DNA from 3 places in the Solibacillus sp. FSL R5-0449 genome. Region 3 is predicted to be linked to each of the others. Evidence: predicted binding sites of a transcription regulator. Region 3 holds the regulator's gene; each other region holds the start of a gene.
What was found. The regulator LexA, encoded in region 3, represses DNA repair genes until DNA is damaged. The targets are predictions, from matches to a motif close to CGAACATATGTTCG.
Positions count from the first base shown of each region.

Region 1: MKY27_RS02375 (UV damage repair protein UvrX) is a predicted target of LexA. The motif match lies at 5,614-5,627, and genes of this name have one in related genera.
Region 2: parE (DNA topoisomerase IV subunit B) is a predicted target of LexA. The motif match lies at 3,638-3,651, and genes of this name have one in related genera.

Region 1 is NZ_CP150239.1:468,722-479,823, forward strand. It holds gene MKY27_RS02345 (hypothetical protein) at 1-449, shown strand, start outside; gene ybaK (Cys-tRNA(Pro) deacylase) at 597-1,085, shown strand; gene MKY27_RS02355 (YitT family protein) at 1,100-1,717, shown strand; gene MKY27_RS02360 (glycine C-acetyltransferase) at 1,776-2,966, shown strand; gene MKY27_RS02365 (pyridoxal phosphate-dependent aminotransferase) at 3,343-4,524, opposite strand; gene MKY27_RS02370 (carbon-nitrogen family hydrolase) at 4,679-5,470, shown strand; gene MKY27_RS02375 (UV damage repair protein UvrX) at 5,647-6,900, shown strand; gene MKY27_RS02380 (YolD-like family protein) at 6,913-7,233, shown strand; gene MKY27_RS02385 (L-threonine 3-dehydrogenase) at 7,703-8,653, shown strand; gene MKY27_RS02390 (long-chain fatty acid--CoA ligase) at 8,921-10,534, shown strand; gene MKY27_RS02395 (sulfate permease) at 10,569-10,799, opposite strand; gene trpA (tryptophan synthase subunit alpha) at 10,949-11,102, opposite strand, start outside.
Region 2 is NZ_CP150239.1:1,660,589-1,671,690, reverse strand. It holds gene parC (DNA topoisomerase IV subunit A) at 1-1,643, opposite strand, end outside; gene parE (DNA topoisomerase IV subunit B) at 1,643-3,616, opposite strand; gene plsY (glycerol-3-phosphate 1-O-acyltransferase PlsY) at 3,919-4,521, shown strand; gene MKY27_RS08115 (HesB/YadR/YfhF family protein) at 4,633-4,923, shown strand; gene MKY27_RS08110 (YitT family protein) at 5,063-5,695, shown strand; gene MKY27_RS08105 (ABC transporter ATP-binding protein) at 5,823-6,593, shown strand; gene metA (homoserine O-succinyltransferase) at 6,645-7,586, opposite strand; SAM riboswitch class I at 7,741-7,848, opposite strand; gene MKY27_RS08095 (nucleoside-diphosphate sugar epimerase) at 7,912-8,664, opposite strand; gene MKY27_RS08090 (AAA domain-containing protein) at 8,685-11,102, opposite strand, start outside.
Region 3 is NZ_CP150239.1:2,176,949-2,188,050, forward strand. It holds gene MKY27_RS10880 (LysM peptidoglycan-binding domain-containing protein) at 1-312, opposite strand, end outside; gene lexA (transcriptional repressor LexA) at 473-1,096, shown strand; gene MKY27_RS10890 (gamma-glutamyl-gamma-aminobutyrate hydrolase family protein) at 1,180-1,875, opposite strand; gene MKY27_RS10895 (5'-3'-deoxyribonucleotidase) at 1,991-2,536, opposite strand; gene MKY27_RS10900 (DNA alkylation repair protein) at 2,615-3,322, opposite strand; gene MKY27_RS10905 (gamma-type small acid-soluble spore protein) at 3,566-3,982, shown strand; gene glnA (type I glutamate--ammonia ligase) at 4,098-5,432, opposite strand; gene MKY27_RS10915 (MerR family transcriptional regulator) at 5,495-5,875, opposite strand; gene MKY27_RS10920 (methionine gamma-lyase family protein) at 6,041-7,288, opposite strand; gene MKY27_RS10925 (trimeric intracellular cation channel family protein) at 7,406-8,014, shown strand; gene MKY27_RS10930 (rhodanese-like domain-containing protein) at 8,065-8,367, opposite strand; gene hfq (RNA chaperone Hfq) at 8,447-8,671, opposite strand; gene miaA (tRNA (adenosine(37)-N6)-dimethylallyltransferase MiaA) at 8,749-9,657, opposite strand; gene MKY27_RS10945 (alpha/beta fold hydrolase) at 9,650-10,567, opposite strand; gene mutL (DNA mismatch repair endonuclease MutL) at 10,591-11,102, opposite strand, start outside.

The DNA.
Region 1 (11,102 bases), 1.7 Mb from region 3:
AGAAAACAGAAACGCTGCGTGTTTGGGCAGCATTGGCCGTTAAAGTTGATGGACTATTGCCATTTAGTGTCATCATTATTTTCCTGCCGGCATTATATTTGGTGATTACTACTTGGGGCTGGCACGCGGCTTGGATCAATCTTTCATTAGCGGCACTGATTGTAATGACGTTCATGGGACCAGCTATTAACCTGCGCCGTTTAAAAAATATTTTAAAAGCTGCCGATGCAGAAACGGCTAGTACTCCATCTGCTACATTAGTTAAAACTGTGCAGGACCGTTTACTGTGGATTTCTGTCATTACAATGACAGCACTGGCGGTTGCCATTGTATTTTTAATGACGGTAAAACTAGAAATGCTCGGGTCACTTGTAACTTTCGGGGTAGCTATAGTAGCAGGATATATTATTTCCGCTTTGATTTTAAAAAGACCATCTTTGAGCAATTAAAATACCGATTATTTTTTACCACTTAGAACGGAGTCAAAGCTACGTTTTAGGTGGTTTTTTATAATTAGTTCCAACTTTCCCATCATTCACGCACCAGATCATTCAATGGTATACTATTTCCAAAGTTGAAATTATGGAGTGGTCTTTTTGGCGAAGAAGCAAGCAAAAACAAATGCAGTTCGTTTAATTGAGCAGAAAAAAATTGCACATGAAATCTTTGAGTATACGATCAACGATGGGGAAGCAGTGGATGGATTGACCGTTGCCGGCAAAATCGGCCAGCCTGCCCTTCATGTCTATAAAACATTGGTTGCAACTGCAGGAAAGGGCAATTATTTTGTTTTCGTCATTCCCGTAGATGCGGAATTGAATTTAAAGGCCGCAGCAAAAGTGGTAGGGCAAAAGAAAATTGAGATGCTTCCGGTTAAGGAGCTTCTTGGCTTAACGGGTTATATTCGCGGGGGCTGCTCACCGATCGGGATGAAAAAGCTTTTTCCGACTATTATTGAGGAAGCGGCGACTGCATTGGATTATATTATTGTCAGTGCAGGCAAAATCGGGATGCAGATTAAGCTTGCACCGGAAGATTTACAAAAGGCAACGAACGGTCAATTTGCATCGATTGTCTCATCATAGAAAGAAGGATTGTTGTGTCGAAGAAATTTAAATGGCAATGGGGAAGTTTTTTTGTAGGAATGATGATCATGGCGCTTGGAATTACGATGACGATTAAAGGAAATGTTGTCGGAACAGCTCCATGGGATGTTTTCCATATTGGTCTTTATAAGCAGATCGGATTGACGATCGGTTCTTGGTCTATTTTAACGGGGCTGACGATTATTATCGGAACATCGATTTATTTGAAACGCATACCGAAACTTGCGACATTTTTAAATATGCTGTTCATCGGTTCATTTATTGATTTGTTCAACTGGCTCCTGCCAGAGACCAATATTTTTGCACTGGAACTTGCGTATTTTACGGGCGGCTTTTTTGTAATGAGCATTGGCTGTGCACTTTATATTGCGGCAAGTCTTGGTGAAGGTCCGCGTGATACAATTATGATGATAATTGCGAGTAAAGGCTATTCAGTGAAAACAGGCAGGCTCGTAATGGAAGTATTTGCGACAGGTGCCGGATGGCTGCTTGGCGGTCCTGTTGGTTTCGGGACGGTTGTTTTAGCGCTCGGTACAGGTTATGTCATTCAGCCGTCATTATTTTTCTTTAAACGAAAGCTTGAGGAAATAATCGGAGAGCCGCTTACATAAAATTTTCATTCTCTGTGCTAAAATATAGTGGAAATAGATATCGAAAGGATGAACGCGCATGTCAAACGTATTAAATACCTTTTTAGATGAAAACTTACTGGCACTACAAGCACAAGGTTTATACAACGAAATCGATCCGGTAGAAGGAGCAAACGGCCCGATTATTAAAGTTGGAGGCAAACAGCTTGTAAACCTGTCATCAAACAACTACTTAGGCTTGGCGACGAACGATGAGCTGAAAAAGATTGCTCAGGACACAATTGCCACATACGGTGTTGGTGCAGGTGCTGTTCGTACAATTAACGGTACGCTCGATCTACACGTAAAACTGGAAGAAACATTAGCAAAATTTAAAGGGACAGAAGCAGCAATCAGCTATCAATCAGGCTTCAATTGTAATATGGCGGCAATTTCTGCTGTTATGGACAAAAATGATGCGATTTTATCGGATGCACTAAACCATGCTTCAATTATCGACGGCTGTCGTTTATCTAAAGCGAAAATTATTCCATTTGCCCATGCAGATATGGATGATTTACGCGCAAAAGCAAAAGATGCAACAGAATCAGGCCTATACAATAAAGTAATGGTCATTACAGACGGTGTTTTCTCGATGGATGGCGATATTGCCAAGCTTCCGGAAATCGTTGAAATCGCAAAAGAGTTTGACCTAATCACTTATGTAGATGATGCACATGGTTCAGGCGTTACTGGTAAAGGTGCCGGAACAGTGAAGCATTTCGGTCTGCAACATGATATCGACTTCCAAATCGGTACATTGTCAAAAGCAATCGGTGTTGTCGGCGGTTATGTGGCAGGGAAGAAAAACCTGATCGACTGGCTAAAAGTTCGTTCTCGTCCGTTTTTATTCTCAACAGCATTACCACCAGGGGATGTAGCGGCGATTACACGCGCGGTAGAGATGATTATGGAATCGACAGAGCTGCATGACAAGCTTTGGGAAAACGGTCAGTATTTAAAAGACGGCCTAGCAAAACTTGGCTTTAATATTGGGGAATCGGAAACACCGATTACACCATGCATTATCGGCGAAGAAAAGCTAACACAACAATTCTCGAAACGCTTGCTTGAAGAAGGCGTGTATGCAAAAGCAATCGTGTTCCCGACAGTACCAAAAGGAACAGGTCGCGTGCGCAATATGCCAACAGCGGCCCATACGAAAGAAATGCTTGATGAAGCATTAGCAATTTACGAAAAAGTAGGCCGTGAGTTAGAAGTAATTAAATAAACGATATTAAGCTCAGCACTGTTTAGATGGTGCTGAGTTTTTTTGTTTTGTTGTGAAAGTTCAACTTTAGAGCCTTCTATGGTTTAATAAATTTCAAAATGGCGATTATCTGTACAGAAGTGTCTATTAACTGGGGGAAGTGGCGATTATGCGGATGAAAGTGGCGAATATATTTAATAAATGGCGATTATCGTTAATAAAATGGCGAATATACTTACACAGCCAATTCTCAAACTGCTTTTTACAATGAATTGGCGAATAAGCTTAGATATTTGGCTATTAAAGTAAGGAGAATGGCGAATATAAATTTGCCATTCTCTTATACAAAGTTGAAGCATGTCTTCATTTTGACCATCATTCAAATTGTTAAACCTTATTATTTCACAACCGTCTGCGCAAACAGACCAAGCTTCGCAACACGGTGCATTGCTTCGCGCAAACGTTCTTCATCGACGAGCAGCCCGACGCGAATATAGCCTTCGCCGTACTCGCCAAACCCATTGCCGGCTGCAACGGCAATATCCGCTCTTTCCAGTAAAAAGTCCGCGAACAGTTCACTCGTATATGGTGCAGGTACAGGAAGCCATGCAAAGAATGAACCTTTCGGAGCGGTCACTTCCCAGCCGATTTTATGAGCTTCTTCAACGAGCACATTGCGGCGGCGCTCATATAATGCACGCAATTCCTCAACACAAGATTGTTCTTCATTCAGTGCTACTGCTGCAGCATGCTGAATCGCCGGGAACTGGCTGCAAAACAGATGGTCCTGAATAATATTGATCGCTTCAATCATTTTTGCGTTACCAACAGCAAAGCCGATGCGCCAGCCTGCCATATTGTATGATTTGGACAATGTATAAAGCTCAATGCCGACTTCTTTTGCACCGGGTGCCTGCAGGAAGCTTGGCGGGCGTTCTCCATCAAAGCCGAGTGCCCCGTAAGCGAAGTCATGGGCAACCGCAATGTTATTTTCTTTAGCGAACTGTACGGTCTGTTTAAAAAATTCGGGCGTTGCGACACCGCCAGTCGGGTTGTTCGGATAGTTTAAATACATCATTTTTGCCCGGCTTTTAATTTCTGCGGACAATGCCTTGTATTCCGGCAAAAAGTGATTTTCCTCTTGAAGCGGCATCGTATCAAACTTCACATCCGCAAGTGCGACACCGGATAAGTAATCCGGATAACCCGGATCAGGAAGGAGCATATAATCACCCGGATTCAGGAGACCAAGCGGAAGTTCGACTAAACCGATTTTCGTTCCGCCAAGGATGGCCACTTCTGTAGTGGGATCAATGTCGATATCATACTCACGTTTATAAAAGTCTGCAGCTGCCTGCTTGAGCTCTGCAATACCACGGAACGGAGAATATTTGTGCGTTTGCGGATCGTTTGCCGCATTTTGCAGTGCCTCCACAATATGTGCCGGTGTTGGCTGATCGGGATTCCCTTGACCTAAATTAATCACATCGCGCCCTTGGGCTAGCGCTTCATTTACTTTGTTTACAAGTGCTGCGAAAAACTGTTGAGGTAACTGCTGCAGCTTTTTCGAGAATTCAATCATTCTTTATCACCTCTGAAAAATAGTAAGGTTAATGTTAGTCTAAAACTTCACTTAAGTAAAGTGAAGATTTTGACAACTTATAATGAGATGTTACAATGAGTACGAATATGCGAAAATAGATTCGCACGGAATATTTAAGGCGGTGGCAGTTATGAAAATTGGTTGTATTCAATTGAATGTTGGTTTTGGCAAGGTTGATGAAAACTATGAACGCGCGGAGAAGTTTATTCGAGAAGCGGTAGCAGGCGGCGCGGAAATCGTTGTATTACCGGAAATGTGGAATACAGGCTATGCGCTTGAAAAACTGGAAGAGCTGGCGGACGAAAATGGGGAACGTACGAAAGCATTTTTAAGCAGGCTTTCAAAAGAATTGGCGGTACATATTGTAGGTGGATCGGTATCGGTGAAGCGTGATGATAAGTTTTACAATACGATGTACACGTACAGTCGTGATGGGGAGTTAGTTGGCGAGTACAGTAAAGTGCATTTATTCCGCTTAATGAATGAGCATTTGTATTTGGAATCCGGCAGTGACATGAACCGTTTCGCATTAGGCGAACTTGAAGCAGGCGGAGCGATTTGCTATGATATTCGCTTCCCGGAATGGCTGCGTTCCCACGCGTTGGATGGCGCTAAGGTACTGTTCGTACCTGCACAATGGCCAACACCACGTATTGACCACTGGAAAATATTACTGCAGGCGCGAGCAATTGAAAACCAGTGCTTCGTCGTTGCGGTAAATCGTATTGCCCGTAAAGTGGAAAATTTCAATGGTCAGTCAATGATTATCGGGCCATGGGGTGAAGTGCTTTGGACAGGCGCAGAAGATGAGGAGCTGGCGATTATTGACGTTGATTTTTCAACAGTTGATGAAGTGCGCGGCCGCATCCCTGTATATGAAGATCGCCGTCCGGGTCTCTATGAAAAAGTAATAAAAGAATAAATTTTAAAGCGTACTGGATGAATGCCGGTGCGCTTTTTTTGCATTTAGCAGCAAATTAACTCACTGATACATAAAAAAATCTCTCCAGAACCAAAACAACCACTACTTTCCACTTGCCATCTCACACGTCTCATTTTAATATAAGAACAAATGTTCGATACAAGGAGATGAGCTTTATGTATGAAAATGCGCCGGAACGTTCGATTATTTGTATTGATATGCGCAGTTTTTATGCAAGCTGTATTGCGTCGGTTGAAAATTTAAATGTAATGGAAGTCCCGATTGCGATTGTCGGAAATTTTCAGCAAAAGGGAAGTGTTGTACTTGCAGCATCCCCTCCGATGAAAAAGCGCTTTAATATTCGCACAGGTTCGCGATTGTACGAAATCCCGCCACATCCGGATATTCGTCTTTTTGAGCCGCGGATGTCATTTTTTATACGCATATCAATGGAAATTACACGTCTGTTCAACGAATTCGTTCCAAAAGAGGCCATTCATGTATATAGCGTCGACGAAAGTTTTATCGATTTAACCGGAACCGAAAAATTATGGGGACCGCCTGAAGAAACGGCAAAATACATTCAGCAGCTCGTTTACAACCAATTTGAAATTCCATGTGCAGTCGGTTTCGGCCCAAATATGCTGATGGCAAAATTGGCGCTCGATATCGAAGCAAAAAAGACGGGATTTGCAAAATGGACATATAATGATGTACCGGAAAAACTGTGGCCGATTATGCCGCTATCCACGATGTGGGGAATCGGCAGCCGTACGGAAAGAACGCTGAATCATATGGGCATTTACTCGGTCTATGATTTGGCGCATGCCGATTTAGCGTTACTAGAAAAGCGCTTCGGCGTTCTCGGCAATCAGCTGTATTACCATGCGTGGGGAATCGATCACTCGACAGTCGGTGCGCCGATTATGCAAGGACAAATCAGCTTCGGCAAGGGGCAGATGCTGATGCGCGATTATCGCAGTCGAAAGGAAATTTTAGTCGTATTGCTGGAAATGTGTGAAGACGTGGCGAGGCGGGCGCGGGAAGCGAAAAAAATCGGACGGACGATTTCATTAGGGCTTAGCTACAGTAAAGATGCCTTCGGGGGTGGATTTCATCGTTCACGCACAATCGATGAGCCGACAAACGATACATTGAAAATTTTCGAAGTGTGCAAGCAGCTGCTTGACGAATTTTATGCCGAACGACCGGCACGCAAAATTACGATTACATTAAGCAATATTGAAAGCGAATATTCGATGCAGCTCAGCCTGTTCGATGAAATGCGTTGGCGCAACCGCAAGCTCGGAGAAACGATGGACCGTTTACGTACGAAATACGGTACAACAGCGATATTGCGTGCTGTTTCCTATACGGAAGCAGGTACTGCACTGACACGGGCTAAATTAGTAGGCGGGCATAAACAATAAGGAGTGAAGGCGATGAACAAGGATAGAGGAACAATTAAATGGAACGCAATGATGCTGCCGGAGCATGTCAAACTATTGCGTGAATGGCAAGAAGAGGACGCACTTGTTACCCAACCCCAACTCGACGAAGCCCAGTTAGAACAAATTAACATCAATCTGCAGAGAGCCTACACAGAGCATTGCCCGATCCAACTAAAAGTATGGGAGCAAACAGGCCACTATACAGTTTCCGGGGCAATTCAAAAAATCAACATCCACGAACAATACGTAAAACTGACAAACAGCGAAAAAATTCAGTTCCACCATATTTATGAAGCGCTATTGGATGAGTAGACTTTCCAATTGTCCAATAAAAAATAGAAACGATAAAACCAGATATTAAGCAAGTTGATTGGAATGGAGGGGAGGCGACTCCAGCGGGAATAGCGCGAGCGAGAGACTACAGGCTCGAGCCGTGCCCGCGGAAAGCGTCCGACCCGGAATGGAAATCAACCCCATTTTAGAAAGAGAAATTAATTTCTCTCAATCTTATAACGAGAACCACCCTAATAGAAGCAATTTTTCTATTCGAATATTTCACACGTACAAATGTATTGCTCAAAAAGAATATTTTTAACGTATTGTTTTTTACAAAAGAACACCCTATAATAAATTTCATGAAAATGTTTGAACATCAAGTTTTGTGGATGGCTCTATGTATTTTCCACAAGGACATTTGTTTTAATAGATGAGAAATAATAGACGGTATATTCAGCGGTAACAGGCTGAAAAACTGTCTTTTAAAGGATAGGGAGGCTTCAGCTTGAAGAAAATTATGGTGACCGGTGCTTTAGGTCAAATTGGTTCGGAATTAGTAGAGAAATTACGCCATACGTATGGCACAGATAATGTATTGGCAACAGATATTCGAAAAATTGATCAGCATGAAGGTCCATTTGAAGTATTGGATGTAACAGATGGGAAACGCATGCACACACTTGCCCATGATTTTGGTGCAGACACGATGATACACATGGCTGCATTACTCTCGGCAACAGCAGAAAAAAATCCGGTATTCGCCTGGAATTTAAATATGGGCGGTTTAATGAATGCACTTGAAGTGGCACGTGAACTGGATATGCAGTTTTTCACGCCAAGTTCAATCGGCGCGTTCGGTCCTTCTACGCCAAAGGACAATACACCACAAGATACACTGCAGCGCCCAACAACGATGTACGGTGTCAATAAAGTAGCAGGCGAATTATTATGCGACTACTACTACACACGTTACGGACTGGATACACGCGGTGTCCGTTTCCCGGGGTTGATTTCTTATGTGACGCCACCTGGTGGAGGAACGACGGACTATGCGGTAGATATTTATTATAAAGCAATTGCGGAAGGACGCTACACATCGTATATTGCAGAAGGTACGTATATGGATATGATGTATATGCCGGATGCACTGCAGGCCATTGTTGATTTAATGGAAGCAGACCCGGCAAAGCTTATGCATCGCAATGCATTTAATATTTCGGCGATGAGCTTTGAGCCGTCTCAAATCGCAGCCGAAATTAAAAAGCATATTCCTGGCTTCACAATGGATTATGATGTGGACCCAATTCGTCAGGCAATTGCCGACAGCTGGCCAAATGCAATCGACTCATCAGCAGCGATTAAGGAATGGGGCTTTAAAGCAAGCTACGATCTGGAAAAAATGACGGTCGATATGCTGGAAAAACTAAAAGTACGATTAGCGCAAAACGCAATTTAACTTATAGAAGCGAGTGAAACTGTTGGCAAGCAGTTCACTCGCTTTTTTATTTTATAGGGCTGCCTGCGGATAGCCTTTATGAAAAGCGAAATTCAGTAATTTCCATTTTCCGCAGAAAAAAGAAATTGCTGCATTATTGACAAAATATTTTCATTTTTCAGTATATTATATTAGAATGATGTTGTGGGAGAAATTAGGAGGCGTTTTATCAGTAATGGGGATTGCCGGTAAAAGATAACGTCTCATAAAAGGGGGAAATATATAATGATGATGCAAACACCACTCGTTCTAACAGATATGATTAAGCGTGCAGAAACGTATTATGCACACAAAGAAATTATTTCACGTACAAGTGAGGAAAAGGTTCATCGCCTTACATACGGGCAATGGGTGAAACGCACAAGAAAGCTGGCGCACGCATTAACCAAGCTGGGCATGGAGCGCGGCGACAAGATTGCGTCGTTTGCCTGGAATCAGCACCGCCATTTAGAAGCATATTTTGCGGTTCCATGTACAGGTGCAATTTTGCATATGGTTAATATCCGCCTGTCACCGGAACATATTGCGTACATTATTAATCATGCGGAAGATAAAATAATTTTAATAGATGAAGATTTAGTGCCGCTCATTGAAGAAGTGCAGTCGGAGCTGAAAACAATTGAACATTACATCATTATGGCGGATGGGGAGCTGCCGGAAACGACTTTGCCGAATGTACTGTCATACGAGGCATTGCTGGAAGAAGCAGATGAAAACTTTGCGTTCCCGGAAGATTTGGATGAAAATGCGCCGGCAAGCATGTGCTATACAAGCGCAACAACAGGAAATCCAAAAGGGGTCGTGTATACACATCGTTCGCTCGTACTGCATTCCATGTCGATTTCAATGGTGGATACGATGGCAATTTCAGAACGTGACACAATTTTACCGATTGTTCCGATGTTCCATGTCAACGCTTGGGGGATGCCGTTTGCAGCAGTGAATGTAGGGGCGACGCAAGTATTGATCGGCTCTCAGTTTACACCGTCATTAATATTGGATTTCATTGAGCAATACAATGTAACGAAAACCGCGGGTGTCCCGACAATCTGGCTTGGCGCATTGCAGGAGCAGGAAAAAAGAGCACGTAATTTATCGACATTACAAGCTATTTTCTGTGGAGGGTCTGCTTCACCAAAAGGGCTTATTAAAAAATATGAAGAAATGGGCGTCAATTATATTGTGGCATACGGCATGACGGAAACTTCACCGATTGTTTCAATGTCACGTGATATGTCACATATGGATGACTGGTCATTGGATGAAAAAATCGAAACACGCGCGATGCAAGGTTTAACGGTTCCGGGGATAGAGTCAAGCATCGTCAATGAAAACGGTGAAGTACCTTGGGATGGCGAAACAATGGGCGAGCTGCGTCTGCGTGGTCCATGGATTGCGGCAGAATATTATAAAGATGAACGTACAGCGGAAGCATTTTCTAATGGTTGGCTATATACAGGTGATATCGCGGTTCGTTCAAAAGAGGGATTCATTAAAATAACAGATCGAACGAAAGATTTGATCAAATCCGGTGGTGAGTGGATCTCGTCCGTTGATTTGGAAAATGCGCTCATGTCGCATGAAGCGGTATTTGAAGCGGCGGTCATCGCCATTCCACATGCGAAATGGCAGGAGCGTCCGCTGGCATGTGTTGTCCTGAAAGAGGGAGCAAATGCAACTAGAGAAGAGCTAACGTTATTTTTGGAAGGTCAATTTGCTAAGTGGTGGTTGCCGGATGATATCGTCTTCTTAACGGAAATTCCGAAAACTTCTGTCGGGAAATTCTTAAAGGCAAAGTTACGCGAAAATGTGAATGAAATTTATCCACAGCTCCAACTATAGTGTGGAATGAAATAAAAAACGGGAAAGCATCGAATTACCGAGCGTTCCCGTTTTTTGTCGTCCCGCCTACGAAAAAGCGTTTCATAAGGGAGAGTCCTAAGTTGAAAAGGAAAATAATGAGTGCAACACGAAAGAATGCGACAAAGTATTGCCAAGTCGTTGTGCTGTCAATGAACAGCTTTGGCATGCTATCGACTAGCACATAAGTAAAATAACCGGCAATCGCGACAAAAAACAAACCCGCAAAAAAGTCCTTTACATTCATCTTGAACCCCCACTAAATAGATTTAATCAAAGGATACCATATAAAGGAAACAGAATATATATATAGAAGAAAGTAGGATGCAAAGGTACTGATTGAAATGGGGGAACCCACTTATTCACTAGTCTTTGCATCCTCTTTATAAGCAACGACTAAATTACAGCCGTCTTCTTCGTTGCCTGTACAAGCGCTTCGATTGTTGCCCAGTCTTGCTCAACGAGTGCTGTAACAATTTTACTGCCGACAATTACGCCATCCGCAATGTCACCAAAGCTTTTTACATGTTCAGTCGTAGAAATACCGAAA
Region 2 (11,102 bases), 520 kb from region 3:
GTATTCAAGTGGGCTTCATACAGCAAGTAATCGGAATCTTTCATCGCAAAGTCCTTGCCGTTGGATGCATTGTGTGAACGGAGACTTGTCCGTTTTACATAGCCGTCTTTAGTCACAGTTACAACAACTTCTTCACTTGGTACCAATACATCACGCGTTACTTTAATCTCTTCGATTTCTGCTTCAATTGTTGAAAGACGAGGTGATGAGAAACGTTTTTTAATATCGTTCAATTCCGATTTAATAACACGGATCAATTTCTTTTCGTCCTCTAAAATGGCTTTCAATTTCACAACAAGCTGTTGGAGCTCATCCTGCTCTTTTTGAAGCTGGGTAATATCGGTATTTGTTAAACGGTAAAGCTGAAGGCTGACGATTGCTTCTGCCTGTTCTTCCGTAAAGCCGAATTTCTCCATAATGTTATTTTTCGCATCGCGTTTATCCTTCGATGCACGGATTGTTTCAATTACTTCATCCAAAATGGATAAGGCTTTCATAAGACCTTCAACGATATGTAAGCGATCTTCTGCTTTTGTTAAGTCATATTGGGATCTGCGTCGCACAATTTCCTTCTGGTGATCAATGTACGCATCCAACATGAGCGGCAATGTCATCATCATTGGACGACGGTTATGAATCGCAATCATATTGAAGTTATATGAAACTTGCAAATCCGTTGATTTTAATAGGAAATTTAAAATCCCTTGTGCCGGCACGTCTTTTTTCAGTTCGACAACAATTCGTAAACCGTCACGGTCCGATTCATCACGAATTTCGGAAATGCCGTCTAAACGTCGGTCATTTACACGGAGCTCGTCCATTTTACGGATCATGTTGGCCTTATTTACTTCAAACGGGATTTCGGAAATAATAATCTGTTCTTTATTGCCTTTTAACTGCTCAATTTCAGTACGTGAACGGACAATGATTTTCCCTTTTCCAGTTTCGTACGCTTTTTTAATGCCGTCAATCCCTTGAATAATCCCGCCCGTTGGAAAATCGGGCCCTTTAATAACGGTCATCAGTTCATCGACTGTACAGTTTTTGTTGTCCAGACGCATTAAAACCGCATCAAGTGCTTCCTGCAGGTTATGTGGCGGAATATCCGTCGCATAACCAGCCGAAATCCCTGTTGCGCCGTTAACTAATAGATTTGGGAAGCGAGATGGCAATACAGTCGGTTCCATATCCTGATCATCGAAGTTCGGAACGAATTCAACTGTATTTTTATTAATATCACGTAACAATTCTGAGGCAATCGCCGAAAGACGTGCTTCCGTGTAACGCATTGCTGCTGGCGGGTCCCCATCGACAGAACCGTTGTTACCGTGCATTTCGATCAGCATATGACGGCTTTTCCAGTCCTGACTCATACGGACCATCGCATCATATACCGAGCTGTCACCGTGCGGATGGTAGTTACCGATTACATTACCGACAGTTTTTGCCGATTTACGGAACGGCTTGTCAAAAGTATTACCTTCATGGAACATCGCATATAATATACGACGTTGTACAGGTTTTAGCCCGTCACGTGTATCCGGTAATGCACGGTCTTGAATAATATATTTGGAATAGCGACCAAAACGGTCACCCATTACTTCTTCTAATGGCAAATCTTGAAATTTTTCTACAAAACTCATTATTCGTTAACCTCCTCATGCTGGATGAATTCATTTTCTAAAATGCTTGCATCCTCTTCCATGCCGAAGTTGACGTTTGATTCAATCCATTTACGACGGGGCTCTACTTTATCGCCCATCAATGTTGTAATACGACGTTCTGCACGTGCTCCATCTTCAATTTTCACACGGATTAATGTACGTGTTTCCGGATTCATCGTTGTATCCCAAAGCTGGTCGGCATTCATCTCGCCTAACCCTTTATAGCGCTGAATAATATAGCCTTTGCCGATTTTCTTCGTTGCGGCACTCAGCTCCTGTTCAGTCCAGGCATAGATCAGCTCCTGCTTTTTACCCGAACCTTTTGAAACTTTATAAAGAGGCGGTAACGCGATATACACTTTCCCTGCTTCGATAAGCGGGCGCATATACCGGTAGAAGAATGTCAGCAATAGTACTTGAATATGGGCACCATCTGTATCGGCATCGGTCATGATGACAACTTTATCGTAAGCGGCATCCTCCACTGAGAAATCAGCTCCGACACCGGCACCGATCGTATGGATGATCGTCGCGATTTCTTCGTTTTTCATAATGTCCTGCAGCTTAGCCTTTTCGGTATTGATGACTTTACCGCGCAATGGCAAAATCGCCTGGAATGTACGGTCACGGCCTTGTTTTGCCGAACCGCCAGCAGAGTCACCCTCTACTAGGTACAATTCATTTCTCGAAGCATTTTTCGACTGTGCAGGTGTCAGCTTACCGGACAGAAGCGTACTTGATTTTTTCTTTTTCCCGTTACGGGCATCATCACGTGCTTTACGTGCAGCTTCACGCACTTGTTGGGCACGAATGGCTTTTCGCACTAAAGAAGCCGATAGCTCGGCGTTTTCTTCTAGGACATACATTAACTGTTCTGAAACAACGGTATCAACGGCAGAGCGTGCTTCGGATGTACCAAGCTTCCCTTTTGTCTGCCCTTCAAATTGCAGCAGATTTTCAGGAATACGGACAGAAACAATTGCTGTCAGGCCTTCACGGATATCCGTGCCTTCCAGGTTTTTATCTTTTTCTTTCAGCAGTCCGATTTTGCGTGCGTATTCATTGAACACACGTGTCAAAGCTGTTTTAGCACCTGTTTCATGCGTACCGCCATCACGTGTACGGACATTGTTAACGAATGACAAAATTGTTTCGGAATAGCCGTCGTTAAATTGCAGCGCGAACTCCACTTCAATTTCCTGAATGATGCCTTCTACATATTTGACTGGATGCAATACATCTTTTTCTTCGTTCAAGTATGTAACGAACGCCTCAATACCGCTTTCATAATGGAAAATTTCATGCTTCCCTTCTCCGCGCTCATCGATCAGTTCGATTTTTAAACCTTTTAATAAAAACGCAGATTCGCGTAAGCGCTCTGCCAAAGTATCATAATTATATTTAACGACAGAAAAAATCGATGGATCCGGCAGGAAATGTACAAGTGTTCCTGTTTCCTTCGTTTTCCCGATCATATCAAGCGATGTAGCCGGCTTCCCGCCTTGTTCAAAACGCTGGCGGTAAATTTGGCCGTCACGATAAATCGTTACTTCCAAAAATGTTGATAAGGCATTTACAACGGATGAACCTACACCATGTAAACCACCACTTGTTTTATAGCCGCCTTGTCCAAACTTTCCGCCTGCATGAAGGACGGTGAAAATAATTTCCGGGGTTGGTTTGCCCATTTTATGCATACCTGTTGGCATACCACGACCATGGTCACGCACGCTAATACTGTTATCTTCATGAATCTTCACGATGATATGATGTCCAAATCCAGCAAGCGCTTCATCCACTGCATTGTCTACAATTTCATACACTAAGTGGTGAAGACCTCGACTATCTGTAGAACCAATATACATCCCTGGTCTTTTGCGTACGGCTTCTAAACCTTCTAATACTTGAATGGCATCTTCATTATACGAAATACCGGTTTGGTTTTTTACCAAATGTAATCCCCTCCAAAAATACAAACAACCGTTCTATTTACTACCTAATCGTACGCTCAAATATGCATGATGTCAATGTTTAAAGGTACTGATTTAGGCTTTGCAAAGATTAATTGTATCACCAATAACGAACGTTTAAAAGCATATCCTTTAGCAGCAAACAATAAAATGTAACTTTTTCCCTGTTTTTTACATAGGCGAAAAAATAATACCTCTTTCCTTCTATTAAAAAACATTGTAAAATATTCAATACATACTATTAGTACCAACTGATAATTCTGAATTCGAAAGGAGCACAACACTTGATCAACGCGTTAATTATTATTTGTGCTTATTTAATCGGTTCCATTCCATCAGCTTTATGGATTGGCAAAATTTTTTACAAAACGGATATTCGACAACAGGGCAGCGGCAATTTAGGCACGACCAATACATTTCGAGTATTGGGCAAAAAGTCGGGCATCGCCGTATTGCTAATTGATATATTAAAAGGGACGGCTGCGGTATTGCTTCCGTTATTGCCGTTTTTCGCAGACAGCACGGTCCATCCTTTAATCTTGGGTGTCATCGCAGCTGCGGGCCATATGTTCCCGATTTTCGCCAGTTTCCGTGGAGGAAAGGCGGTTGCTACGAGCGGTGGCGTTATTTTAGGCTATAATTTACCGTTATTTATAATTTTAATCATTGTATTTGTCATCGCTTTAAAACTAACAAAAATGGTCAGCTTATCATCTATGATTGTGTCCGCTGCAGCGGTGATTTATGTCATCGGTCATTGGATGATAACGGGTGAATATGCGTTATTCATTTTAGTTGTCGTATTGGCTGGCTTCATTTTTTACCGTCACCGTGAAAATATTAAACGGATTAAAGCCGGTACTGAACCGAAAATTAAAGGATTTTAACTAATTGACTGAAGGGGTTTCCTTTCAGTCTTTTTTTGTAGTCAAAATTTCAGAACGCGAGCTTTGTAAGTTTTTTTTATTTCCTGCATAATGACAGTAGAGGTGAAATATATGGAAATCAGACTATCAGAAAAAGCACTTACTTGGTTTAAACAGGAAATGGAAGTAGAAAAAGGCGATTTCATTCGTTTTTATGCAAGGTATGGAGGTTCTTCACCTTTTCATGAAGGGTTTTCGTTAGGGATGACGCGGGAGCAGCCGCATGAAATAGGCATTGAAACCGTTGTGGAAGATATTCATTTTTATATTGAAAAGTCCGATGAGTGGTTTTTCAACGAACATCATTTAGTTGTAGATGTCGCCGATTCATCCGATGAATTAACTTATTCCTATGAAAAATAAACACCTTTTTATCGCTCTCTAATACGAACAATTCGCCGTCGAAAAGTTCAAATGTTTCGAAATTTTAGTAAATCCGTTTTTGCCGATTCAATCGTTATAATGAGTAAGGATTATATCGAAGATTGATGAGGGATTATATGTGAAAGCGAAACAGGAATTTTATTGGCGCTGCGTATTTTTTATTGCAGGCATCATTGTTTTATCATTAGGCGTGACATTAACGATCAAAGGACAAATACTTGGCGTTGGGTCATGGGATGTCCTTCATATCGGACTACAAAAAAACTTGGGCTTAACGGTCGGTACATGGTCTATCATTTTAGGCTTGCTCATTCTGGCTGTTGATACGTTTTTCACGAAAAGATTGCCGAAAGTCGGAACGTATTTGGACATGTTCCTGACAGGTATTTTTATTGATATATTTATGATTGTATTACCGGATGCGAATACACTGTTTGAACAAACATTGGCATTTGTTGTTGGCGTTATCCTGCTGGGCTTCGGCTGCGGCATGTATATGGTGGCTAACCTTGGTGTAGGGCCTCGTGACACGTTAATGCTGTTGTTGGTTCACCGTCTTGGCTGGAGTGTCAACCGTGCACGTACAACAATGGAAGTAACGGTTGCTATAATAGGTTTTATATTGGGCGGACCAGTCGGAGTCGGTACGGTATTTATGGCGTTCGGCTTAGGGCCTGTCGTACAATGGGCGCTCAAATGGAACGGAAAGCTGTTCCACCGCGCAGCAGGTGTAGAAAGTGTCGTTATATAAAAATAGGTAGAGAGCAAGCATTATGCGTTTGCTTTCTTTTTTTACATTTGAATTGTTACAATTTTCAAAAAAATACTTTCGTAACAATGGAAAAAAGTGCATAGTAATAAGTGGAGGTGTTTTTAAAATGATACATATTGAAAATATCCATTTATATCGCAATGACAAAAAGATTTTAAACGATTTAAGCTGGCATGTCCAAAAGGGACAGCATTGGGCCATTTTAGGGTTGAACGGCTCAGGTAAAACGACGTTGTTGAAAGTCATTAACGGCTATATATGGCCAAATGAAGGAAGCGTCCAAGTATTGGGCGAAACATATGGCAAGACCTATATACCGAAGATGCGGACGCGGATCGGCTGGGTAAGCAACGCGATGATCGATAATTTCAACTGGCAGGATAATGCGATTGAAATCGTGCTCAGCGGAAAATTCGGTGCCCTTCGACTATTCGATGAAGTGACAGATGAAGAAATTGATCATGCGGTTTCCATTATGAAGCATTTTCACTGTGACCATTTAGCAAATAAATCATTCGAGCATTTGTCACAAGGTGAACGGCAGCGTGTTCAAATCGCAAGGGCCATTATGGCAGATCCCGAAATTCTCATATTGGATGAACCGTGTGGCGGGCTGGACTTAATCGAACGGGAAAACTTACTGCAGACGATTGAACAGATTGCACAAGCTGAAAACGGCCCTACCCTCATCTATGTGACTCACCATGTAGAGGAAATTCTGCCTTGCTTTAGCCATGTGCTTTTAATGAAAGACGGAAAAAATATCGAAGCCAATGCACGGGAAACGGTTTTAACAGATGAATTATTAAGCGATTTCTTCGGGCGTGAAATCAGTTTGCAAATCGAACGCGAACGTGCCTGGGTCGCGATTAAATAAAACGAACCAGCAGGAGTCCACCTCTTGCTGGTTTGTTTCATTTTATACACACTAAATATGATATTCAATATTCTCATCAACATAATGCCATTCGTACGGTGTTTCTTGGTATACGTAGTAGTTCAGCCAGTTGTAGAACAATAGATGCGAATGGGCACGCCAAACATTTTTCGGTGCCTGCAGCGGATCGTTATTCGGAAAATAGTTGACCGGAATATCCGTATTGTCCGGATCTTTCTCGATATCGCGGAAATACTCATCCGATAATGTCGTTGCATCATATTCCAGATGCCCTGTAATCATAATATGTTTATTGTTTTTCGATTGAACGATAAACACCCCTGCATCATCCGAATAGCTGAGTAAACGCAAGTCGGGATGTGCTCGTACTTCATCAATCGAAACCGATGTATGGCGTGAATGCGGTGCAACATACTCGTCACTGAATCCACGTACTAGATCTACTGTTAAATCCGTAATCACATGGGAATATACACCGGAGCATTTCTTCGGCAATTCGAATTTACCAATGCCAAAATGGTGGTACAGGGCAGCCTGTGCACCCCAACATATATACATGATTGAAGTAACATGTTCATTTGCCCAGTCCATCACATGCGTAATTTCGTTCCAGTAGCCGACATCTTCAAAATCCATTTTCTCTACTGGCGCACCCGTAATAATAAGACCATCAAAACGACGGTGCTTCACTTGGTCAAATGTTCGGTAAAATGTATCTAAATGCGATTTGGAAACATTTTTTGATTCGTATGTAGCTGTATTTAAAAATGTGACATCTACCTGTAATGGTGTATTCCCGAGCAAGCGTAGCAACTGCAGCTCGGTTTTCTCTTTTTCAGGCATTAAATTAAACACTAAAATATTTAGCGGTCGAATTTGCTGCGTTTTCGCACGGTCCTCCTCCATGACGAAAATCTTCTCTTTTCTAAGCAGCTCACCCGCCGGTAAATGTTTCGGAATATTAATCGGCATTTCACTTTCCCCCTCATAAACTATTTCAAAATACTTTTAATAATCAGTCGTGTTCAGGCATTGCATTGTTTTACGAGCGAAACGAACCGTTCCAGAACAACATAAAAAGCCCCTCTCACTCCAGCAAAACAGAATTGAGAGGGGCTTTTACCCGTTCTTATCTGCCAAGGTCAACACCTTGCTGGAAGTAGCACCTTTCTAGTAACACTAGAGGTTGCTGAAGCATCATAAGGCCAAGTCCCTCCGCTTCTCTTGATAAGACTATTAAATTGTCATTAGTGTATCATGTACTTTATAGTTTTGCAATAATTCAAAAAATATTATTTTACTCATCCTGAAGCTGTTCTTTTTCTATATTGAATAAGATGGTTTCCAGCCGCTCATCCCATACACGTGTCAACGTATTGTATACACGTACAAAATGTCTGTTTTCCTTTTGATCGAACAATAAAAAACATAGGACCGGTATATCATTAATCTGGATTGATTCCGTCGACACAACACTCGTTATATAGTGCGGAACTTCGTCTTCCGCCACCGGTTGTTCGGAAAGCTGCTGTTGAATGAAATCAACGAGCAATGTTTCTTCAATCGCTTCAATTTCTTCTGTATCCATTGTCGGGAAAGGCTCCGGAAACTCTTCCAAATCCGCGAATTCTTCCAGGTCCCCCTCCAATGGCCGTTCATGAATCGGACTGTATTGAATGAAGTAACTTGTTTCTTCTAGTTCCTCTTCAAAAATGCCCGATTCCAGCTGTGCTTTCCCTTTAGCAGTAAGCGCAAATTCCTGTTCTTTCACTATCATGCCGAGTCGTAACATTTTATTCGTCAAATCATGAATAAATAACGGTTCCACCAATAAAATTTCGGCTAAGAGCTCCACATTTTTCAGTTTTGCCTTTTCAAAGGAAATGAGCATCATCTTCATTAAAATATCCATGGCATTGCGCATCACGGGATGATATTTCACTTCCAATGTATGAATCGGAATGGCATATTGCATTTGCTTTTTAATTTCAATGGATGGGTTTTGGCTGAGTTCTTTCTGCAGCTGTAAAACTGTTCCTTGTAAATCCATTCAATCCAATCCCCCTGTTTCTACACAGCAAAATAGCCGTCCTGTTCTTTTACGGTCGTTAAGACATGGGCATACATATCCCTTGTTTTCGCGCTCTTTGGACGCTTCGTAAACATTTCGGTACTGCCGACCATAATGAGCAGTTCCCGGGCGCGGGATAAGGCAACATTGAGACGTCGGTAATCTTTCGCAAAGCCAATTTCTCCGCGCTCATTGTCATGATTCCGCACCATGCTGACAATAATGACATCCATCTCCATCCCCTGGAATTTATCGACCGATCCAGTACGGATGTGTAAATGCGGTACACTGATCTCCTGCTCGATCAAACGATTAATGCGCTTTACCTGCTCCGCGTAGAATGAAATAACGCCAACCGATTTTAATGCGTCTTGTGGAATCAGACCTTGTGCCTTTGCCTGCTCCGTTGCGGCATTTAATTCGAGCAGCTGCTGTTTAATCTGTTCCAGCTCAGCTAAATTGAATAAACTCGAGCCTTCTTTCATCCGCTCTTCAAAATACGGTTTGGCATTCGGTATATCGAGCCATAGCAAATGATGGTTTCGTGTAATTTTGGATGTTTCAAGGAAATGATCTCGTACAGCATCCGAATCCTCTAACCCACATTGCAGCTGTTCGGATTCATTTTCATAAAACGGTGTAATAGTTGACATAATATTTTTATGCATACGATACTGAAGGGCAAGCATCGTTTTGTTTTGCGACGGCAAATTGTTATATAAACGCTCAAATAGTGATTCTTCGAGTAATTTTTCAAGCTCCCGTTTTTCTTCAAATGTTGTACTTTCCTTCACAACTTGCTCCAATGTTTCTTCAAATGTCGCATCGCCTACAAGCGGCGGCAGCTGGTGATGGTCCCCAACTAAAATAATTTTTGCGCCTTTTAACATCGGCAGTAACAGTTCCGGTGGTGTTGCTTTTGAAACTTCATCAATAATGACGACATCAAACGTCGGGTAGTTGTCCATAAACTCTTTATTCGCCGAGGCAACACATGTTGTGCCGATTACATTGGCATGTTTCACGTACAATTTGCGGATTTCGTCCAAGTCATGGGCATTGGCATTTTTCAATAAACCATGCCATTCGTTTTGAAGTTCTGCTGTTACCGGGAGCAAACTAATTTTCACTTCTAGCGTTTCGATCTTTTCTGTAAAAAGTGTAATTTTTTCGTTTACTTCAATGATTGCCTGCTCAGGGTTCAGTTTTGTCAGCTGTTCAAGTTCTGTGCGGCGTTTTTCAAGCTGTACGCCTTCGCTGTTGATCCCTTTAAAGCGCACTGTTAACTGTTCAACCGTCTCAGTACCAAGGGCAATCTGTTCATTTAAAACTACCAGCTCTTCCGCTTTTTTGTTCAGTTGAAGCTCCACTTTTTCACGGTTTTGGCGCTGTGTTTCGGTTTTCATCTGATCCAGTTCATTTGTTGCGAGCAGTTCTTCCAGCTCATCTGTTGTATGATTCAGCGTTATCGACGGATCGATTTTTTCGTTGATTGTATCCATTTGGGATTTAATCGTTGTTGCCTCTTCCTCCAGCTGCTGAAGATGCTGTGCCTTCACATCATTTTGCTCTTTGAACTGTAGGATAATTTCCTCTTTCAGCTTTTCGAAAATAAGTACGGTTTCACGGATCGCATCCATATATTTATTGTTCAGCTGCTCGATGTATTGCATGCGCAAATGAATTCCCTGAATGGAGCGGGTGCCGTTTTGAGCATTTACGCGGCGGTCCCTAAAAGCGATACTCAGCTTTGTCAAAAACTCCTGAATCTCTTCAAGTGTATAATGATGCCCCATATCCAGCCTATCCGGTGTTACATGGATTCCTAACACCGTTTCACTGTAGTGCAACGCCTTTTCCAGACGTTCTTTCACATCTTTGATCGGCTTATACTGCTCCATTTGCGGCTGAATTCGATCAAGTGCTGTAAGTAAGCGGTCCATCGCATAGTTCCGGCGAATATTGTATTCACTCATGAACTCCTCTATTTCGTACACTTTTTTCAACGAAGCAATTTTATCGACGAGCAGATCATACTGTGACGTCTCATTGGCCTTTTCGATTTTCGTCTTAACTGCAGCAAAACGCTGCTGGAATTGATCAAGCTGTGCCTTATAATGACTTTGCGTAAGTTGCTGCTGGTAGTTTTCTCGCGCTTCTTTCAACTGTTGCGCTTGTTCTGTCAGTTGTTCGACTGACAATCCGTCTTTTACTTGCTGTTCGAAATTAGCGACGGTCTCGGCTACTGTGCTTCCTGTCGCCTGCAGTTTCTCCAATTTGCGTTCATTGTCTTCCAGTTCTTTTTTGCATTCGGTCAATTCTTTTTTTAATGCCAGAATCTTTTCGGCCAGAACATGCAATTCTGCCTTTGCCGCTTCTTTTTGTTCAATTTGAAGTTCCAGCTCTTTTTGTTTTTG
Region 3 (11,102 bases):
CGTTTGCATATCGGAGGATTCATTCAGCTGAGCAATGTATTGTGAATTTTTTTCTACAGGTACAACCAATACTTGTCCTAAAACAACTTTTTCATCCAGCATTCCATTTTCCTTTTTTACTTCATTGATCCAATCATGCTTAGCCATTTTACCACGATATTGTTCTGCCAACGACCATAAAGTATCACCATGTTCTATGCTTACGTGTTCGTATAATTCAATTTTATCATCCTGCATCATGAATAAAACCATCATGAGTACAGAGAATAGTAGAAACATTGATGTGAAGCCATTTAATTTACCTTTTTTCATTAGAAAAACCCTCTTTCGAATGTATGTTCGGAATGTTTGTTCTCATAATAATACGAACATATGTTTTTGTCAACCGTTTTTTCGAACTTATGTTTGCATTCATGTTCGCATACTGCTATACTTACCTTAAGAAAAATAGCATGATAAAGAGGTGAGTTAGTTGACACAAAAAATTTCAAAACGGCAGCAAGCTATTCTAACTTTTATAAAAGAGGAAGTTCGTGCTAAAGGCTATCCGCCATCAGTTCGCGAAATTGGAGAAGCAGTCGGTTTAGCTTCCAGTTCAACTGTCCACGGGCATTTAGCTCGTTTAGAAAGTAAAGGGCTTATCCGCCGTGATCCTACTAAGCCGCGTGCCATTGAAATATTGGACCAGGAAGAGATGAACATCGCGAAACAAGGCGTCATTCATGTTCCGTTAATCGGTAAAGTTACAGCTGGTCTGCCTATTTCTGCAATCGAGGATATTCAGGAATATTTCCCGTTACCTGATGCTTACGGCTCACCGGAAGAGGAATTGTTTATGCTTGAAATTATGGGAGAATCCATGATTGAAGCCGGTATTTTAAATGGGGATTATGTCATCGTTAAAAAAACGTCGACTGCGAACAATGGAGAGATTGTTGTAGCTATGACGGAAGACGATGAAGCGACAGTCAAGCGCTTTTACAAAGAAAAAACTCATTTCCGTCTACAGCCTGAGAATAGCTCAATGGAACCGATCATTGTCAACCAGGTTTCTATTTTAGGTAAAGTAGTCGGCCTCTATCGAAATATCCATTAATTATAAACTTGCCATTCTAATAGAATCGGCAAGTTTTTTATTTTCAAACTAAAAAGCCCAGCCGTTGACGACTGAGCTTTCCATTATTTATTGCATGCTTCTACAAAGCCATTAAATAAGCGCTGTGCATAAACGTCTCCAATTGGAGCCAACTCTTCCGGATGCCATTGTACCGCGACACAATACGGATGTGATGCATGTTCTATCCCTTCTATGATCCCGTCTTTCGCAACAGCCGAAATGACGAGCCCTTCCCCAAGCTTTCCGACCGATTGATGGTGAAAGGTATTGACACGGAATGAGTCCTCTTTAAAAATTTCTTTGAATTTGGATGTCTTTACTTCAACCGTATGTGCCAATTCCCCGCGCTTTGAAGGTTGTTTATGTAAAATTGTATTCTCCACTTGGGATGGGATATCCTGAATAATCGTCCCCCCAAATGCTACATTCATAATCTGTTGTCCGCGGCAAATTCCTAGAATAGGCATTTGTCTTTTATAGGCCTCATTCATTAATAAAAGATCGCTGTCATCTCGTTTTCTTACAACACTTCCAATATGGCGGTGCGGTTCTTCATTAAACAGCAATGGGTCGATATCGGCTCCCCCGATTAAAACAAGGCCATCGATTATATTTAATAATGCATCCACGTTTTCTTCTGTAGCATTCGGAATACAGATGGGAATACCTCCCGCCTGTTCAATTGAAGTCAAATACGCATTGTTAATATCCAATTTCTTGTCAAAATCATACATTGTTAATCCAATCATCGGTTTCATTATTTCTATCTCCTTAAAATTTATAGATAATTCCAATAATTTAAATTATACTATTTCGTTATACTAAATGACTACAAAAATAAAAAAGGATTGCATCTTCGCAACCCTTTGATTTTCAAACAATTTCCATTTGTTTTATAAAGTATTCTTTTATTTCTTTCCAGTTATGGACACGCATAAAGCCTTCTTCTGAGCGATTGTACGGCATCGAATATAAAATCCCCGTTCCGTTGAATGCCGTTAGCTGACGCGGACTGTCATCAATTAAATAATCGGTATGTATAACCGCCTTATTACCGCAAAATACAATATTCTGTGTTTTAATAAAAGGTAAATGCTCCATTAACCACTCGTATTTCGCTGTAAATGATCCCGGTACATCCATAGCAGCTGTCGCAATAAAAATTTCATAATGCTCCTGCAGATCTTGAATAACTTCAATTGCGTCTTCATCCAACACTTTTAAATCCCTGAAATAGTCCGGCTCATTTAATAAAGCAAACAATTTTTTCGCATCTTCTCGAGGCAAATCACGCTGAGTTGTCCGAAGAAACTCTTCATCTGTAAAATTTGTTCCGAAATTTTCGTTATATGTAACACGTAATTTCGAATAAAAGTCAGCTAGCACCTGGTCCATATCGATAGCAATACTTTTTTTCATGTAATAAGCCTCCTTGAAATTTTCTGATTTTAGTTTATACAATTTTATTGTGAAAAAACAAGGTATAACTCTTTACAATTAACAACGTACATATTTGCGTTTAAAACCGATCCGCCCTTTTTCCACCTGCTTTTCAATTTCCGCATAAGCATGGAGCAGACCCGGTTTTTTCCCTTCACGTTTCGTTTCAATTGGACCGATTTCGTTTGCAATTTGCATGGCTTCTTCATGTAAAGGTTTAAATGAAACACCAACCGTCATGACAAAATTGTTCATCGCCACTTGAGTGCGTTGAGGTGCCTTATGGATATTTTGTTTTACATACACAAGCATACCCATTAACTTTTCCTTTGAAAATTCCTCGTCTTTACGATTGCCTAACAGCCAGCAGTAACAATGCCAACCCGCCGACATTTTCAGATCTTCACCACTGCCAATCCATTTATCGCTTACTTCTTGCGCAATATCGGATTCCGCCAATGTTACGGCAACTACATAATCAGAAATCATATAGAAATAGGCCTGCTTTATCCAGCGTTCATAATCTTCCTCAGTCATCGCTTTCGGATCTGCAATGATACCTGCAAAATACATTGCATCATAGTTGCCTGTGGCATAGAGTTTTTCAGCCAGGTCCTGATCTATTTTTATTTGTTTTACGAACGGTTTCATTGAGCCGATCGTTACACCGAACAACGGCTCCTTTGCTCCATTGGACATATAGATCTTTTTCGTACGTTCTTTTCCAAGAGCCTCTAACTCTTGCATCATTGTATCGAGTTCCATAATTTCCTCCTCTTACATTAGTAAAATTATTTGTCACTTACTATTATATGATGTAATCGTCCGTCATACATAACGTTCTTCTCAATAATCAGTACAGTTGATTCCTATTCTATTTTAAACAGTATTTGGTTAATATATACAGCACCAATAGGCAAGATTCAATCTCCTTTTTAAAAATTGGCAAATTATTTAACCGCATAATAAAACAACCTCTGAACAGAATAATTTCAGGAGGTGATATTGATGTCAAAAAATAAAAACAACATCAATAATAAAAACGTCGAATTCGGTATGGAAACGGACGTTAATCAAGTAAAGCAGCAAAACCAAAAAGCTGAAGCTAAAAAGCAACAATCTTCTGGTTTATTTGCTAACAGCGCTTTACAAAAGCAATCAAGTTCCTTGAATGCTGAATTCGGGATGGAGACTAACGTAAACAAAGTGAAGCAGCAAAACCAGCAGGCTGAAGCCAAAAAGCAACAAGCTTCCGGTTTGTTCGCAAACAGCGGTTTACAGAAGAAGCTTTCTTCAATGGGCGCTGAGTTCGGCATGGAAACAGATGTTAACCAAGTGAAACAGCAAAACCAGCAGGCCGAAGCTAAAAAACAACAAGCATCGGGACAATTTGGTAAGAACAAATTCCAAAACGGCAATAAATAAAAAAGTTTAGAACCGGCATGTTATTGCCGGTTTCTTTGTCATTCATTATGTGAAACAGACCTCAACATCATACTACGCAAAAAAGCGCCGGAGTTTTTGCTCCAGCGCTTTCTTCTTAGTACATTTTCATATATTGGTCGCGTTCCCACTGATGGACAGTTGAACGGTACATGTCGAACTCAATTTCTTTCGCTTCTTTAAAGTTAGCATAGATGTGGTTGCCTAATGCTCGTTGAACAACTTCATCTTTTGCAAGTAAGTTTAAAGCGTCGTCTAAAGCTGCAGGCAAGTTATCGATGCCGTTTGCTTTACGCTCTTCTTCACTCATCACATAAATGTTGCGGTTGATTGCTGGTGGTGGTGTTGATTTTTTGCGAATTCCTTCAAGACCAGCCTCTAAAATTACAGCCATCGCCAAATATGGATTTGCTGATGGATCGACCGAACGAACTTCTACACGTGTTGAAATGCCGCGAGAAGAAGGGATACGGATTAATGGTGAACGGTTTTGTGCAGACCATGCTACGTAACATGGTGCTTCATAACCTGGTACTAAACGTTTATAAGAGTTTACTGTCGGGTTTGTAATTGCCGTAAAACCTTGAACATGGTCAAGTATACCTGCCATGAATTGCATCGCTGTTTCAGATAGACCCAATTCAGTAGATTCATCAAAGAAGGCATTTTCTTTTCCATTAAACAATGAAACGTTGAAGTGCATTCCTGATCCGGCTTCACCGAATAAAGGTTTTGGCATGAATGTTGCATGTAAACCGTGTTTACGTGCAATTGTTTTAACAACTAATTTAAATGTTTGGATATTATCACAAGCTGTAATTGCATCCGCATATTTAAAGTCAATTTCATGTTGTCCTGGTGCTACCTCATGGTGAGATGCTTCAATTTCAAAGCCCATTTCCTCTAGTTCCAATACGATATCGCGACGGCAGTTTTCACCTAAATCTGTCGGTGCCAAGTCGAAATAACCGCCGTGGTCATTTACTTCCAAGCTTGGTTCGCCTTTAGCGTCCAGTTTAAATAAGAAAAACTCCGGTTCTGGCCCTAAGTTGAAATCCGTGAATCCTAGCTCTTTCATTTCCTTTAATACACGTTTCAGGTTGTTACGTGGATCGCCAGCAAATGGTGTGCCGTCCGGGTTGTAAATATCACAGATGAAACGTGCTACTTTCCCTTTTTCAGCTGTCCATGGGAAGACCATGAATGAATCATAATCCGGATATAAGTACATATCTGATTCTTCAATACGCACAAAACCTTCGATTGATGAACCATCAAACATCATTTTATTGTCCAATGCTTTATCTAGTTGGCTCACAGGAATTTCTACGTTTTTTATTGTTCCTAAAATATCTGTAAACTGTAAACGGATGAATTTTACTTGTTCTTCTTCTACTAGACGTTTAATATCGTCTTTTGTATATTTGCCCACTAAATTCCACACTCCTAAATTTGTTCAGTACCGATTTTACTCGATCTTTTATAATTTACGCGCTATTGATAAAAGCGCGATAAATCCCCTTGGCGTAACGATGTTTTTTGCATGCGTTGTGCCTGACGCATTTCTTCACGTAAAATTTTGCGTAATTCCGAATCTGAAATATCATTATTTGCTTTTTGAGCTGCAGGGTCATTTTTCAAAGCAAAAACTTTTTTGATCCCTGCCATATTAATGCCCTGTTCAAGCATATCTTTGATTTCCAGTAAAGTATCGACATCATTTAAAGAAAACATGCGTCGATTTCCTTCTGTCCGGTGCGGCTGAATTAAATCATGCTCTTCATAATAACGGATTTGTCTTGCTGTCAGATCCGTTAATTGCATGACGATACTTATCGATAATAGTGGCATTGAACGTCGAATTTCACTACTCAATTTAATTCACCTCCCTTAAAGTTATATTACGACTTGTTATTAACAATGTCAAATGTATGTCAGAAAAACTCACATTAATTTTGTAAATGAGCAAATAGTTGACAGAATAAAGCGAATTTTATGCACAATAAAAAATCGTCCAATGAAAGGACGATTCCTAATATATTATTTAAGTTTTTGGACCGCAGTACAAATGGCATATTTTACATGTTCATATGTTAAGCCACCTTGGATGAATGCTGTAAATGGCGGTCGAATTGGACCGTCTGCTGTTAATTCGATACTTGAACCTTGGACAAACGTACCTGCCGCCATAATGACATCATCTTCATAACCCGGCATATAGGCAGGCTCAGGCGCAAAGTGGGCGTTAATAGGTGAAGCAGCTTGGATTTCTCGACAAAATGCTACCATTTGTTCCGCCGTTTGGAATGAGACCGATTGAATAAGATCTGTACGGACATCAGTGTAATGCGGCGATGTCGTCATACCGATTTCTTCAAGCATTGCCGATGTAAAAATTGCACCCTTTAAACTTTGTGCTACGATATGTGGTGCCATGAAGAAGCCCTGGTAAAAATCTGCCAACGTATTTAACGAAGCCCCTGCTTCTGCACCGATTCCCGGTGATGTCATACGATAGGCACATTTTTCCACTAAATCCGCGCGACCTGCAATGTATCCGCCAATTTTAGCAAAGCCCCCACCCGGATTTTTGATTAATGAACCAGCCATCAAGTCTACCCCAACTTCTGTCGGCTCAAGCAACTCTACAAATTCACCATAGCAGTTATCGACAAAAATCACAGCGTCCGGTGCGATCACCCGTATTTTTACAACCATTTCAGCAATTTGTTCGACCGTAAATGATGGACGCGTTGCGTAACCCTTTGAACGCTGAATCGCAATCATTTTCGTGTTTTCGTTTACTGCCTGTTTTACACCTTCCCAATCAATTTCCTTGTTATCGATTAAATCTACATGGGAATAGCCGATTTTATAGTCCTTTAAAGAACCTGTATCTTTTTCGCCCCCGTCAACGATCGACTGAAGTGTGTCATATGGCTTGCCTGTAATATAGACCAATTCATCACCAGGACGCAATACACCAAATAAACTTAATGTAATTGCATGTGTCCCAGAAATAATTTGGGGACGTACAATCGCTGCCTCTGCCCCGAAAGTTTGCGCATAGACACGCTCTAAATTATCACGGCCTTCATCATCATAGCCATATCCTGTTGAAGGATGCAGATGAAAGTCACTTACTTGATTTTCACGAAAAGCTGCCAGTACCTTTTGCTGATTATAAAACGCACGTTCATCCACTTCCTGATGATAAGTGCGGACTTTTTCTTCCACTTTTGCTGCAAGTGTTAATGTTTCAGCTGTTAATATTGATTGAAATGCCATTTTTACTACTCCATTCTGTTCAAACTGTATCCATTATACATGAAAAAAAATAGTTTTGACGAATGTTTGAAAAACTGCTATTGTCATGGTCGAAAGGACATTAAGGGAGAGATGTTTATGGCTTGGGAAGTATTTAGTTTGATCGGAACAATTGCCTTTGCCGTTTCCGGGGCCATTGTGGCAATGGAAGAAGAGTACGATTTATTTGGGGTGTACATATTAGGGATTGTCACAGCTTTTGGGGGTGGTGCCATTCGAAATATTTTGATTGGTCTTCCGGTATCGACATTATGGAACCAGGAGTTTTTGTTTCAAATTGCTCTTTTGGCAATTACGATTTTCTTTTTAATTCCGCATCATCTAATTAAACATTGGAATCGTTGGGGAAATGTGACCGATGCAATCGGCCTATCCGCCTTCGCCATTCAAGGGGCCATGCATGCGGTACATCAGGATTTACCGATTGTGGCTGTCATTGTTGCAGCAGTGTTGACAGGTGCCGGAGGAGGGGTTGTTCGAGATTTGCTTGCCGGCAGAAGACCTATTATATTACGGCACGAAATTTATGGGGTATGGGCGGCCAGTGCAGGATTTTTAATCGGCCTTAAAATTTTTTCGGCCGATCTGTTTTTATATATATTATTTGTTATCATTACTATTTTGCGCATATATTCCTATACAAAAGGCTGGAGCCTGCCATCGAAAAAAATTCATTATACAAAGTAGCATAAATTTAGGGAGTGTCGAATCAACCGACACTCCCTTTCTCTTGAAAATTATTTAAATTCTAATTCTCCATCATAGGCCATCATTCCGCCATCTAAATTCGTTACATCAAAACCTTGCTCTGCCAGATATTCGCATGCATTCGCACTGCGTACGCCGCCTTTACATACGACAATATAGGATTTTGAATTGTCCAGTTCATTAGTACGTTCAGGGATTGAGCCAAGTGGAATATGTACAGCACCTGGAATCATTCCGTGTTCCACTTCAAAATCTTCACGAACATCGATTACATTTAAATCTTCATTTGCATCGAGTAAGTTGATCAGTTCATCTGTTGTCATCGTTTTCATCAAAAATCCTCCAATACTTATAGCGTCTTAGTCATTATAATCAATCAAACCAAAATTCGCTACAAGTTTGGCTGTGGCGTTACTCTTCTTCCGATAATGCTACATTTTTGGACGGGACAAAAGTAGAAATTGCATGCTTATAGATAAGCTGCTGTTTGCCTTCCGATTCCAATAGTACGGTAAAATTATCATATGATTTTATAAGTCCTTTTAATTGGAAGCCGTTTAACAAAAATACCGTTACAAAAACATTATTTTTACGTAAATTGTTTAAAAAAGTATCTTGCAAATTAATCGATTTCATCGTTGTTCAATCTCCCTTACCATAAAATACATGCAATAGTTACCTATTCGTTATGCGGACAAAATTTCCCTTTATTTTTAATGAGTTTCAAACAAACTTTTTATTTTATTCCAATCATTTCCGATCCACGCAATATCCATTTTGTTTCGGAAATAGGTAAGCTGGCGCTTCGCATAGCGTCTGGAGTTTTGTTTAATCTGCTCCACTGCTTCATCAAGTGAAATAAGTCCATCGAAATGCGCGTACAATTCTTTATAGCCGATTGCTTTAATCGCCTGAACATCACGTATTCCCGCATCATATAATGCCCGTACTTCTTCAACAAGACCTGCTTCCATCATCAGATCCACACGTAAGTTAATTCTTTCATATAACTTTTCACGATCCATATCCAACCCGATAATAAAATGGTTATATAACGGAATATCTCCCCGGTTGAATTGCTCTTCCGCTCGAGAAACTCCTCCCAGTTCTACCATTTCCAGTGCCCGAATAACACGTCTTGTATTATTCGGATGGATGGATGCGGCAGCAGCCGGGTCCAATTGCACGAGTTTTGCATGCATCGCTTCAGGACCTAGTTCTTCAAGTTCTTTATAATAGTTTTCGCGTGCTGCTTCATCCACTTCCTGTTTGGCAAACTGAAAATCATACAGGACAGATTGTACGTATAGCCCCGTTCCTCCGACAATGATCGGCATTTTTCCTCGGGCTTGGATCTCTTCAATTTTACCGCGAACAAGCTGCTGATATTCCGCAACGGAAAATCCTTCCGTCGGTTCTTTAATATCGAGTAAGTGATGCGGCACACCTTCCATTTCGGCTTCGGTAATTTTGGCCGTTCCGATATCCATATGGCGATAGATCTGCATGGAATCCCCGTTTATAATTTCACCGTCAATCTCTTTTGCCAAGCGGATACTTAGCGCTGTTTTTCCGGATGCTGTAGGACCGATAATGGCCACGACATCGATTTTATTATTCATCTTTTAACCACCGTACAATTATTTCTTTTACTATTTCCTTCTTTTTTTCATTAAGGATCTCATGGCGCATCCCCTCAAATATATGCACCTTCACATGCTCTACACCTGCCTGTGCAAACAGTTTTCCGACTCGAAACGCTCCTTCTGCTTCAGGACCTGCAATCGGATCGTATGTCCCGTTTGCCACGAGTATTTTTAAGTCAGACCGGATACGCGCATTAGCCTGTTCATCTTCCATCTTCAGCATGCCTCCCGTTAAATCAACGAAAAATTGATTCGTCGGGATTACACCGCAAAATGGATCGGCAATATATTTTTGTACCTCTTCTTCATCGGTAGTAAGCCAGTCGAAGTTTGTTTTCGCATTCTTAATTTTTCGATTAAAACTGCTGAAACTAAGATCATTCATAAGATCACTCTGTATTTGTGCCCCCTGCATATTTACCAGCTGCTTCGCGATAATATGTCCTGCCTTATGAAGCAATGTCGGCGATCCCGTTCCCGATAAAATCAACCGTTCAATTTTATCGCTATATTGTTGAATAAAACGGCGGGCTATGAACGAGCCCATACTGTGAGCGAATAAAATAGGCTGCTCTGTTGTTTCTTTCTTTAAATAGGAGAGCACTTCTACAACATCCTCTACAACACGTTCAAAACCCTTTTCAGGTCCGAAATAACCGAACATGCCGTTTTTTTGCGCTGTAAAACCATGTCCCCGATGATCATGAGCAGTTACAAAGTATCCTTCGTCACAAAGCTTTTCAGCGAAATTTTCATAACGCCCGCTATGTTCCGACATCCCGTGCAAAATATGAATATGTCCAATACGCTTTTTACTCGGTGCATACGTACGGACGAAAATCTCATGCCCGTCTGACATGGTGACAAAAAATGACCTTTGCTCCATAAAACCATCCCCTTGTGTATGAATTACATTACGCGTTTAAACATTTTCTCCACTTCATAAGACGTGAAATGAATGAGTACAGGTCTTCCATGCGGACATGTAAACGGATTGTCCGCATTTCGTAAATCATTGATCAGCCTTTCCATCTGTTCTTTGTTTAAATAGTGGTTCGCTTTAATCGATTTTTTGCAGCTCATCATAATCGCCGCATCTTCCCGTAATTTCTTTATATCCGTTTTCCTTGCACTTAACACTTGTTCGATTAATTCCTCGATAATTTCCTGTTCCTCGCCTTTCGGGAACCATGTTGGATATTCCCGTACAACAAATGAAGAAAGCCCGAATTCTTCCAAGAAAACTCCTACTTCTTCTAGTGCTTCCTTCGATTCCATCAGACGCAATGCTTCATCTGCAGCATAATGGAATGTTAACGGCATAAGGAGTGTCTGACGTTCGTTTGCATTCACTTCTCCGACTTTATCCCGGAAATACTCATACTTGATCCGCTCCTGGGCTGCATGCTGGTCAATTAAAT